Regions from separate parts of the Methylorubrum sp. POS3 genome, predicted to be linked through region 1. Evidence: riboswitches for the same ligand, from Rfam matches in the RefSeq annotation. Region 1 holds a riboswitch; the other holds the start of a gene.
The links. Region 1 has a riboswitch for cobalamin ahead of OWC43_RS06615 (TonB-dependent receptor plug domain-containing protein). Riboswitches for the same ligand answer to the same signal wherever they lie in the genome.

Region 2: it holds a riboswitch for cobalamin, as region 1 does, so the genes downstream of both, OWC43_RS12630 (TonB-dependent receptor) here and OWC43_RS06615 (TonB-dependent receptor plug domain-containing protein) in region 1, are expected to answer to the same signal.

Annotation. Positions count from the first base shown of each region.
Region 1 is NZ_JAPRBT010000001.1:1,393,220-1,398,775, forward strand. Features, by position in the region: gene OWC43_RS06600 (ABC transporter ATP-binding protein) at 1-174, opposite strand, end outside; gene OWC43_RS06605 (FecCD family ABC transporter permease) at 171-1,142, opposite strand; gene OWC43_RS06610 (ABC transporter substrate-binding protein) at 1,202-2,023, opposite strand; gene OWC43_RS06615 (TonB-dependent receptor plug domain-containing protein) at 2,044-4,032, opposite strand; cobalamin riboswitch at 4,154-4,351, opposite strand; gene OWC43_RS06620 (hypothetical protein) at 4,473-4,727, opposite strand; gene OWC43_RS06625 (sensor histidine kinase) at 4,899-5,556, shown strand, end outside.
Region 2 is NZ_JAPRBT010000001.1:2,704,461-2,710,016, reverse strand. Features, by position in the region: gene OWC43_RS12655 (ABC transporter substrate-binding protein) at 1-219, shown strand, start outside; gene OWC43_RS12650 (iron ABC transporter permease) at 216-1,262, shown strand; gene OWC43_RS12645 (ABC transporter ATP-binding protein) at 1,259-2,074, shown strand; gene OWC43_RS12640 (DUF6925 family protein) at 2,052-3,017, shown strand; gene OWC43_RS12635 (AAA family ATPase) at 3,010-3,531, shown strand; cobalamin riboswitch at 3,621-3,832, shown strand; gene OWC43_RS12630 (TonB-dependent receptor) at 3,948-5,556, shown strand, end outside.

The sequences.
Region 1 (5,556 bases):
GCCGCCCTGAACCGGGGCGACGAGGGAGGCGAGCGCCCGCAGGAGCGTGGTCTTGCCGGCACCGTTCGGACCGACGAGGCCGGTCAGCATCCCGCGCGTCAGGCTGAGATCGATCCCATCAAGGATCGTGCGGCCATCGAGCCGTATCCCGAGATCCCGGGTGGCGAGGGTCACGCGGCCCTCCCACGGGTCCTCAGGAGAAGGACGATGAGGAACGGCGCGCCGATCAGGGCCGTCACCACGCCGAGCTTCAGTTCGGGGCGGGTGGCGAGCAGGCGCACGCCGATATCCGCCGCCAGCACCAGGATCGCGCCGGCCAGCCCGCTCGGCCAGAGGCTCGCGCCAGGCCGCGCCCCGACCAGGGGGCGCACCAGATGGGGCACCACGAGCCCGACGAAGCCGATCGCGCCGGAGACCGCGACGCCGCTCCCGACCGCGAGCGCCGCCCCGGTGACGAGGCGCAGGCGCATCGAGACGAGGCCGATGCCGAGGCTCGCCGCACTGTCCTCGCCAAGGGTGAGGGCGTCGAGGGCAGGAGCGGTCGAGAGCATCAGGATCCAGCCGATCGCCATCAGCGGCAGGCAGAGGAGAACGTGGTCGGGGCCGCGGTCGGCGAGGGAGCCCATCAGCCAGAACACGATTTCCAGGGCCGCATAGGGATTGGGCGAGAGGTTGAGGGCGAGCGCCGTCAGCGCCCCGGCGAGGCTCGAGAGAGCGATCCCGGCCAGGATCAGTCCCAGCGTACCGCTGCCCCTGGCGGCGAGCGCCCCCAGAAGGGCGGCGGCGAGGGCGGCCCCGGCGACGCCGCCGAGGGGCAGGGCGAGGCTCATGGAAGCGGCGAGCCCGCTATAGAACACCAGCACGGCGCCGAGAGCGGCGGCCGAGGAGATGCCGAGGATGCCCGGATCGGCGAGCGGGTTGCGCAGGTAGCCCTGCATCGCCGCCCCCGTCAGGCCGAGGCTGAAGCCGACGAGCCCGCCGAGCAGGGCGCGCGGGATGCGCAACTCCCACAGCACCAGGGCGGGCAGGGTGGTGCGGCCGGCCGCGAGATCGGCGAGGGCGGCCGGCACGTCGAAGGGCGCGTAGCCGATGGCGACGGAGGCGAGCGTCAGGGCGAGCACGGCCAGCGCGAGGAGCAACATCACGAGGTGCCACCGATGCGGGACCGCGCGACGGGATGGTGGTGTCGTCGCGGATACGGTCATCGCCGGGCGGCCTCGGCGAGCCGCTCAACGACCTCGGCGATCTGGGGTCCGGGGCAGGTCCAGAGCCGGTTCGGGATCGCCACGACGCGGCCGCCGTGGGCGATGGCCCGAAAAACCGGATGGTGCGAGACGGTATCGGCGAGCGAGGGTGCCCCCGGCTCAGCCTCGTCCACCACGACGAGATCGGCACCCGACAGGGCCGCGGCTTCGAGCGGTACCTGCCCGAATCCGTCCCGGCCGATCTCGGCCGCGACGTTGGTAAGACCGGCGGCGCGGATCAGCGCGTCCCCGAGGCTGCCGGGCGCGACCGTGAAGGCGTTGGGCCGCATCACCAAGGTGCGCAACGGCCGGGGGGCCGGTTCGATCGCGGCGAGCCGGGCGTCGAGCGCCGCGATCAGGGCGGAGCCGCGCGCCTCCCGCCCGAGAGCGGCCGCCACGAGGCGGATCTGATCCCGGACCCCGTCGAGATCCGCCGGCACGCGAAGTTCGAGCACCGGGAAGCCCAGGCGCTTGAGCATGCCGACGGTGGTCCGGGTGGTGAAGGCGCCCGCGATGACGAGATCGGGCCTGAGGGCGACGATCTCCTCCGAAAGACCCCGCATCACCGGCAGCCCGGCAGCGGAGGCCGCCACCGTCGAACCGCGCGGATCACCGGCGAGATGGGTCACAGCCGCGATCTGGTCGCGGTCGGCCAGCCGCAGGACCAGTTCGTCCGCGCAGAGATTCATCGACACGACGCGCGCGGGCGCCGCCGCCGTCTCCTGCGGCGGCGGTAGAATGAGGAGCGCGAGGGCTCCGAGGACGCTTCGCAGCGGCATGGCGTGCGGGGATGTCAGAGTCAGAACGAGGTCAGCCGCACGCCGCCATAGACCGCGAGCACCGGTCCGAGAAAGCCGGTCGGGTTCTCGTAGCGCTGATCGAACAGGTTATCGATTCGCCCGAACACACTGACGGCCTCCGACACCTCGTAGCTCGCCGCGAGATTGACGATTGCGAAGCCGGGATTTCGGATTCGCGAGAAGGAGGCGTCGCGGGCTCCATCGACGAAGGATCCGAGCACGATCACCGTGCCGCTCACGGTCAGGCCCGGCATCGGCGTCCAGATCGCCGTCGCGCTGCCCTTATGGCGGGGGCGGCGCAGCAACTCCCGGCCCGCGACCTCGTCCTTCGACACCGTGTTGGTGTAGTCGATCCGGCCCGACAGCGTGTCGGTCAACTGTACCGCGAGGAAGGCCTCCGCCCCGTAAGTCTCGGCGCGGCCGATATTGACGTTGGTGAAGGTGAAATTGACCGGATCGAACGTCCCCTGGATCAGGTTGCGGAAATCGTTGGCGAAGTAGGTCGCCCCCGCGAGGATGCGCGCGCCGAAGGGCTGCTCGAAGCCGGCATCGTAGCCGAAGCTCTCCTCGGGCCGCAGGTTGGGATTGCCCACCTGCCCGAAGGCCGGGACGGTGACGAAGAGCTGGTTCAGGGTCGGCGCCTTGAAGCCGGTACCGACGCTGCCCTTCAGCCGCGTCGCGGTGCCGGGAAGAATGTAGCTCGGCGCCACGCGATAGGTCGTGGCGGGGCCGAACGCGTCGTTCGCGTCGTGGCGCAGATTGGCGACGAGAAACGCGCCGTCGAAGGGCGTCACCTGCACCTCGCCGTAGCCGGCGGTGTTGCCGTTGCGGGCCGTGATGACGCCGTTCGGGTTGTCGGTGACGAGGCGTTCCTCGTCGCGCTGGGCTCCGAACAGCACGAGATTGCCGGGGGAGAGGGCGTAGTCGCCGCGATACTCGGTGCGCAGTCGCTCTCCGAGCGCGTTCGAGTCGGCCGGCGTGGCGAGGGGATTGTAGATGTTCTGGAATTGCCGGTTGAAGAGATTCGAGTAGTTGACGGCGACCACGTTGTGGAACCCCGGCAACGGTGTCCATTCGGCCTCGTTGCGGGTGAAGATCTGCTGGACGTCCGCTTGGTTGCGAAACTCTCCGACGCCGAGTTGGGGGAACGGGCTGTAATCGTCGTTGCTGAACCGCAGCTTCGACTGGATGAACCGGGTGATCGAGTTCACCCGGACCGTGTCCGTGAACTGGTAGCCGAACCGCGCAGAGACGGTCTCGTTATCGTAGAAGTTCGGGTAGATCGGCTTGCCCGGTCGCACGAGGTCGGGCGGCGTCACCGGGGTCGCGGCGGCCCGCAGATGCGAGACCGAGACCGCGTAGTCGAACCCGCTCTCCGCGCCCGCAATTCGGCCGTACTGGTTGAAGGTGCCGAACGAGCCGCCTTCGACCTTGGCGACGATGCGGGCCGGCCCTTCGCCGCGTCGCGTCGTGAAGGAGATCACGCCGCCGATGGCGTCCGAACCGTAGAGACCGCTCTGAGGGCCGCGCAGCACTTCAATGCGCGAAAGGTCCTCGGTCAGGAGTTGGCCGAAATCGAACGAGCCGTTCGGATTCGAGGGATCGGTGGCGTCGATGCCGTCGATCAGCACTTTGGTGTGATTGGGATTCGCGCCGCGGATGAAGACCGAGGTCTGTCCGCCGGGGCCGCCGGTCTGCACGACGTTGAGGCCCGGCACCTGCTGTAGTGCGTCCGGAACGGTGCGGCGCTGCTGCTGTTCCAGTTGCGCCGCGGTCAACACGGTCACGCTCGACCCGACCTGGGCGGTCGGCGTCGGCACGCCGGTGGCCGAGACCGAGATTTCGTCGAGCGTGGCGGCGGCGCCCGCCGGAGCGTCGGCGAAGGGCCGCGCGGTCTGCTGGGCCAGGGCGGAGCCCCATGGGAGGATGGGCAGGGCGCAGGACAGGGCCAGCGCTCCCCAGAGCGCGGATCGGGAGGGATGGGGCACGGTGGAAAGGCCTCGGGCAACGGCAGTGGCACGTCACCGCGAACGAGGCCTCGGCACCCACGTCCCAACGGGATTCGTGGCGCCTCGACACACGCCAGGACACCCCGCCCGACGCGTTTCGCGTGTGACCACGACTGACGGCAGGTCTCCTGGCTCGCGGGTCACGGCCCTCTCACCGTCTTCCCGGGCGAGGCTGCCCAGTGACATGGTGGCGGAAGGCTCGCCGCTTACAGTTGCGGGGGCAGCCGCGGCATCGAGCGGAAGCTCTCACCGCGTTCCCTTTTGATCCCCGAGGGGAACCGTCACGCTATCGGTATTGGACGCAATCGCACGGAGTCAATCACGGTCGATCCGGGGCGCCACGAAGACGGCCACTGTACCATACCGGACACAGCGGCCCGATCGGCTCACCTGTTCACTCGGCCTTGGGCCGCGCGGGCCTAACCGCCCTGCAGGGTTTCGGCGAAATCGTCGGGTACCTCGCCGAACGCCTCCAGAATCACCACGCTCTCCAGCTCGCCGGTCTCGTCGTCGGCCACGATCCGCAGCGCAGCCGCTCCGGGGAGACGGCCGGCCACCGCCTGCGCCTTTTTCAAGGCGCCGCTCTCGGTGCCGACGACCTCCTTCGTGCCGGGCACCAATCGCTTCCGTTTCACTTCGAACGACTGGACGACATAGGTGGTCTTCATGGCCATGGTCGGCTCTCTCGCAATTTCGGGCACCCCGCGGCGACGGGGCGACGCCGTTCGGGGACCTCGCGTGCTCCGCTCTCCCACGGGCGGGCGACGAAAGCGATGGCCGCGACGGCGCCGCGAAGGAGCGCTATGTGACGCGGGTGCTGGCATTCGCGCGGTCGGGGCGGCCCCGTGTTCAACTTCAGATTCGAGCGGATGCGCAACAGCCTGCTGGCGCGGCTCGTCGCCCTCTGGATCGCGCTGCTCGCTTCGGCGGCGGCGACCGCCTACCTCCTGTTCGGCCTCTACACGCAATCGACCGCGGTTCAGATCTCCCAGGCCGAGATCGCCGTCGGGCGGGCCTGCCGCGAGATCATCGACCGCTACACGGTCTTCATCCGCAAGGGGGAGGCGGTTCCGGGAAGCGAGGATCTCGTCGGGATCGTGTCCCGGGCGCTCGGCGCCTCGCCCGGAATCGAGGGCGGCATCTGGAGCAGCGCAGCGGGCTCGATCGCCTACGCCTTTCCGAGCTACGAGGGCTCGGGCCCCAAGACCGATTTGCCGGAGGCGGAGCGCGGAGCGATCTCCGCCGTCAACGCCGAATCGCTGCATCTCGGCCGCTCGGTCGTGAATCAGCGGCTGAGCCGCACCCAGGCCCTGCTCGTTCAAGCCTGCCCGCTGCCCGGGCGCGAGGCGGGCCTGACCGCCTGGACGATGACGCGCGCCCACGTCAACGACGGGCCCGCCTATACCCGCTTCCTCGCCGCCCTCGGCTTCCTGAGCGTCGCGGTCATCGGCGCGGCCGCCTTCCTGGGGCGCTTCCTCTACGGGTATTCCCGCCGTATCGCCC
Region 2 (5,556 bases), 1.3 Mb from region 1:
GCGCTCGCCAACGCCGACCTGATTGTGGTGGACGAGGGTGCGCCGGGCCTTCCCTCGCTCGCCGACACGCTCCTGCACCATCCCGTCTTCCGGGCGCTCGCGCGCGGGCATCGGACGGTCGCCATCCCGAACCGCTTCTGGACATGCCCGGGGCCCCAGGTCGCCGAGGTCGTGGCGCGCCTCGCGGCCGCCGCGAACGGGCGGGAGCCCTGGCCATGAACGCGCCCGTTCGGACCATCGCCAGCCCTGCCGCGCGGCTCCTCGGCACGCCGAGCGCCCGCCGTGTCGTCATCGCTGTCCTCGGCCTCGCCGCCCTCGCCTTGACGCTTGCCTCGGTCGCGATCGGCTACGCGCCCTTCGACGTGCCGGCCGCGTTCGCGGATCTCGTCGCGGGCCGGACCACGCTGCCTGCCATGGTGCTGTGGGAGTTGCGCGTCCCGCGGGCACTGCTGGGCGGGCTCGTCGGGTTCAGTCTCGGCCTGACCGGCGCGGCGATGCAGGGCTACCTGCGCAACCCGCTGGCCGATCCCGGCATCCTCGGCATCTCCTCGGCCGCGGCGCTCGGCGCCGTGCTCGTCTTCTATGGTGGCCTCGCTGCTTCCTTAAGCCTCGCCCTGCCGCTCGGCGGCATCGCCGGCGCGGGCGTGGCGGCGTTGCTCCTCAACGCACTCGCAGCGCGCGGCAGCAGCACGCTGGGGCTGATCCTGGCCGGCGTCGGCCTGTCGAGCCTCGCCAGCGCCCTGACCGCGCTGGCGCTCAACCTGTCCCCGAACCCCTACGCGGCCCTGGAGATCGTGTTCTGGCTGATGGGTTCTCTGGCCGACCGCAGCCTGGACCACGTCGTCTTGTGCCTGCCGTTGATGGTGATCGGCTGGGGCCTGATGCTTTCGATCGGTTCCGCCCTCGATGCGCTGACCCTTGGCGAGGACACCGCGGCGAGCCTTGGGGTCGGTCTCGTCTCGGTGCGGCTGCGTCTCGTCACCGGCGCGGCGCTTGCCGTCGGCAGCGGAGTGGCGGTCTCCGGTGCCATCGGCTTCGTCGGCCTCGTCGTGCCGCACCTGATGCGTCCGCTCGTCGGGGCCCGCCCCAGCGCCGGCCTGTTATCGAGCGGGCTCGCCGGCGCGGTCCTGGTCTTGGCGGCGGACATCGGCGTGCGCCTGCTCGCCACCCGGCCGGAACTCAAGCTTGGCGTGGTGACCGCCCTGGTGGGCGCGCCGTTCCTGATCATGCTGCTCCTGCGGAACCGCGGGAGGGGGGCATGAGCCTCGACCTCAGCGACGTCCGAGTGACGCTGGATGGCCGGACGATCCTCAAGGACATCGACCTCGCCCTGGAGCGCGGCCGCTTCGTCGGGCTCGTCGGTCCGAACGGCGCTGGCAAGACCACGCTCCTGCGTGTCCTGACTGCGTTGGTCGCGCCGAGCCGGGGCCAGGTCACCCTGGAAGGCCAAGCGCTGTCCGGCATGAGCCGCGAAGCACGGGCCCGCCGCATCGCCGCCCTTTTCCAGGGCGCTGGCGTCGGCTGGCCAATCACGGTGCGCCAGATCGTGGCGCTCGGCCGGCTGCCCCACAGGCGCACCTTCGCGGGATTCTCGGAAGCCGATGAGGCCGCGGTAGCGCGTGCGATGGCACGCACCGATATCGGACATCTTGCCGGCAGGACCGAGCCGACCCTGTCCTCGGGCGAGCGCATGCGCGCGCTGCTCGCCCGGGCGCTCGCGGTCGAGGCCGAGTGGCTCCTCGCCGACGAACCGATCACGGCCCTCGACCCCGCCCATCAGCTCGACGCCATGGCGCTGCTACGCGCGGCGTCGCGCGATGGTGCCGGCGTGGTCGCCGTCCTGCACGACCTCGCGCTCGCGGCCCGGTTCTGCGACCGTATCGTCGTGCTGTTCGACGGTCGCCTCATCGCGGACGCCTCACCCGAAGAAGCCCTAACGGATGCCTTGCTGGCCCGCGTGTTCGGCGTGACGGCCGAGCGGGGCGAGGCCGCGGACGGAACCCGGTACATCCTGCCCTGGGCGCGTTCCGGGGACACGAAGGAGGAAAGCGATGGCGTCATCGTCAAACGCTGAGGCAGTCACGGACCTGCTGCGCGAAGCCCTGGCCGACCCCGGCACCGCCTGGAGCCTTGGCAGCTTCGGAGCCATCGCTGAGTTCATGCGCGACCCGGACGAGGCGGTGATGGGGCTACCGGACGAGCGCCTGGGCATGGCGACCGAGCGCGGCGCCATCGCCCTGACCGCCCGTCCTGACCTGCGCCCGGTGGCCTACGAGACCTCGGTCGCGTCCGGCTGGAACCACGCCGTCGCCCTGTGCCTACCGGAAGGCGCCTGCGCCATGAGCCAGCGCGGCGTGGTGATCGAACTCGGCCCGGACCGAGATGCCGCTCGCGAACAGGACCGGGATGCCATCTTGTTTGACCTCGGACTCGACCTGCTCGCGGTCGACGCCTGCGTGCGCACGAGCGACCCAGAGGCCATCGCCTGCCTCCGGTTAGGTGTCGGACAACCCCTGTTCGATCACGCGAACCCCATCGGTCGGCAACTCGTCGCCATGAGCCCGCATCGTGTGTTTCTCGCTCGGATCGGTCGGGTCGAAGTCTACGCCCCGATCCCGGGACCGGGCGGCACGAGCCCCGAGGGCCCGCACACCCACGTCCTGCCGAAACTCCTGCGGAGCGGGCGCACGCACGCCGCGACGACGCCGATCCCGGCGGGCTGGGTGCCGTGCGTCGGCCTGCACCCAGCCCACCCCTACAAGGACATGATGGGCCAGCGGATCGCCTTCGACGCTGCCCGGTACGAAGCCTTTCAAGTCCTGCTTGACCGTTGGGGCGATCCAGATCTGCTCGCGGTTAAGCGGGGTGGCGAGCATCGCCCGGACAGCCCAGTGTCGAGCCGTCACGCTCAAGCGGCACGCCGCGTGGCCGAGGTACAAGCCCGGTACCTCCGGGGTGAGGTCGTCGAGACCGATCCTAAGGCCGACGAGGACGAGGCTGTCCCCGACCATGCCTGATCCTCGCCGTCAGCGCGTGGTCGGGCTGATCGGCTGCCCCGGGGCGGGCAAGACGACCTACGCACGTCGGTTCGACCCGCTGGATGGATGGGTCCACCTGACCCTCGACGACCTCCGGCAAGCCCTCTGGCCGCCGGATCGACAGGTTTACTGGGAGGTTCGCCGCCAGGGGTGGGACACGCACGCCCGCCGGCTCCTTCATGCCGTGAAGGTAGCCGCTCTCGACGCCGCCCTAGCCCAGGGCTTCAGCGTCGTGATGGCCGACACTCACCTGACTCGTGCCGTGTTCGAGGGTGAGCTTGAGGTCGTCGGTCGGTACGGGCTCGCCGTGGAGTGGAAGGTGTTCGACGTACCCTGGGAGGTGCTCTGGACCCGCAACGAGCAGCGCGGTGTCCTCGACCCCTCTCACCGGCAGCCCGAGACCGTGCTCAGGTTTGCATACGACGCCTTCCATGCACCGGATGCTTGGTGGCGCGTGCTGCCGCGGGACGCAGTCGAGGTCATCGCGTCGTAGGATCGCCGCCACGGCCGACCAGTGTCGCGTCCCGGGCACAGGCGGCGGATATACCGAGCCGGTCCGTTGACGTCGGATTAGGTCGGCATGCTAACCGTATCCGCGACGGTTCCCCTCGGGGATTAAACGGGAACGCGGTGAGGGTTTGCGGGCCGAAGGTCTGCCTCGATGCCGCGGCTGCCCCCGCAACTGTAAGCGGTGAGACCTCCGCCACCATGTCACTGGGCCGCCTCGCCCGGGAAGACGGTGAGAGGGCAGCGACCCGCGAGCCAGGAGACCTGCCGTCCATCGTGGTCACACGCGGAGCGTGCCGGACGGGGTGTGTCGGCAGGTGTTGGTGATGGCGCGCGGTTTGCGGCGTGCCCTCATCGGCCTCGTTCGCGGTGACGTGCCACTGCCGTTGCCCCGAGGCCCCGATGTCCGACCATCAGCCTCCGCCAGTCCCGCGCGGCCTCGCGGCGAGCGCCCTGGCCGCCGCCCTCTGTATCGCCCCGACCTGTGCCGGCGCGCAGGCCGCTCGCGCGGACGAGGTCACGCTATCGGAGATCTCGGTGAGCGCCGTGGCCGTGCCGACTGCCGCTGCTGCCGGTCCGGCCTCGGCCAGCGCCGGCTACGTCGGTGGGGTGTCAGGCATCGGCGGCGCGCTCCGTCCGGTCGATGCAGCAAGTGGCGGGATTATCTCGGGCGCGCAGCTCAACAGCCGTCCGATCACCCGGCCCGGCGAGGTGCTGGAGGAGGTGCCGGGCCTCATCGTCACGCAGCACTCCGGCGAGGGCAAGGCCAACCAGTTCTTCCTGCGCGGCTTCAACCTCGACCACGGCACCGACATCGCCCTGTTCGTGGACGGCATGCCGGTCAACATGCGCACCCACGCCCACGGCCAGGGCTACGCCGACCTCAACTTCCTGATCCCCGAACTCGTCGGCGCGGTGGAGTTCCACAAGGGGCCGTACTTCGTGCGCGACGGCGACTTCGCCTCTGCCGGCTCGGTGCGGATCGACTACCTCGACACGGTCGCGCAGAACGTCGCGCTCACCTCGATCGGCTCCTTCGGCTACAAGCGCGCGCTCTCCATCGCCACCGCGCCGCTCGGCGCCGGCAACCTTCTGGTGGCCGGCGAGGCGCAGACCTATGACGGGCCCTGGGATGTGCCCGATCGCTTGAGGAAGCTCAACGGCGTCATCCGCTACAGCCAGGGCACCGCCACCGACGGGTTCTCGGTCACCGGCATGGCCTACTGGGCGAGGTGGAACGCCACCAACCAGATCCCGGAGCGCGCGGTCGCGGACAGGATCATCGGCCGCTACGGCAGCCTCAACCCGACGGATGGCGGCGATACCGGCCGCTTCTCGCTCTCGGGTCGCTGGAGCCAGACGGACGAGACCGGCATCACGCGCGCGAATGCCTACGTCATCCGCTACCGGATGAACCTGTTCAACGACTTCACCTACTTCCTGAACGACCCCGTCAACGGCGACCAGTTCCGCCAGCTCGACGACCGGGTGCTCGGTGGCGGCGAGGTTGCCCACGTCTTCCAGGGTGACCTCGCCGGGTTGCCGATGGAGAACGAGATCGGGGTGCAGACCCGCACCGATTCCATGCGCGTCGGGCTCTTCAACACCCAGAACCGCCAGTTCCGCTCCACGGTGCTCGACGACCGGGTCGTGGAGGCGAGCGCGGCCTTCTACTACGAGAACCGCCTGCGCTGGACCGACTGGCTGCGCACCAGCGTCGGCTTTCGCGCCGACGCCTACTACGCCGACGTCCGCTCCGACACGCCGGCCAATTCAGGGCGCGCCCGCGACGGCATCGTCAACCCGAAGCTCGGCCTCGTGCTCGGGCCCTGGGCCGAGACGGAACTCTACCTGAACTACGGCGGCGGCTTCCACTCGAACGACGTGCGCGGCGTGACGGCCACGGTCGATCCGGCGAGCCCGCTCTTCAACGTCGCCCGCTCGCCCTTCCTGGTGCCCTCGACCGGCTACGAGGTCGGCATACGCAACCGCTCGATTGCCAGGCTGGAGA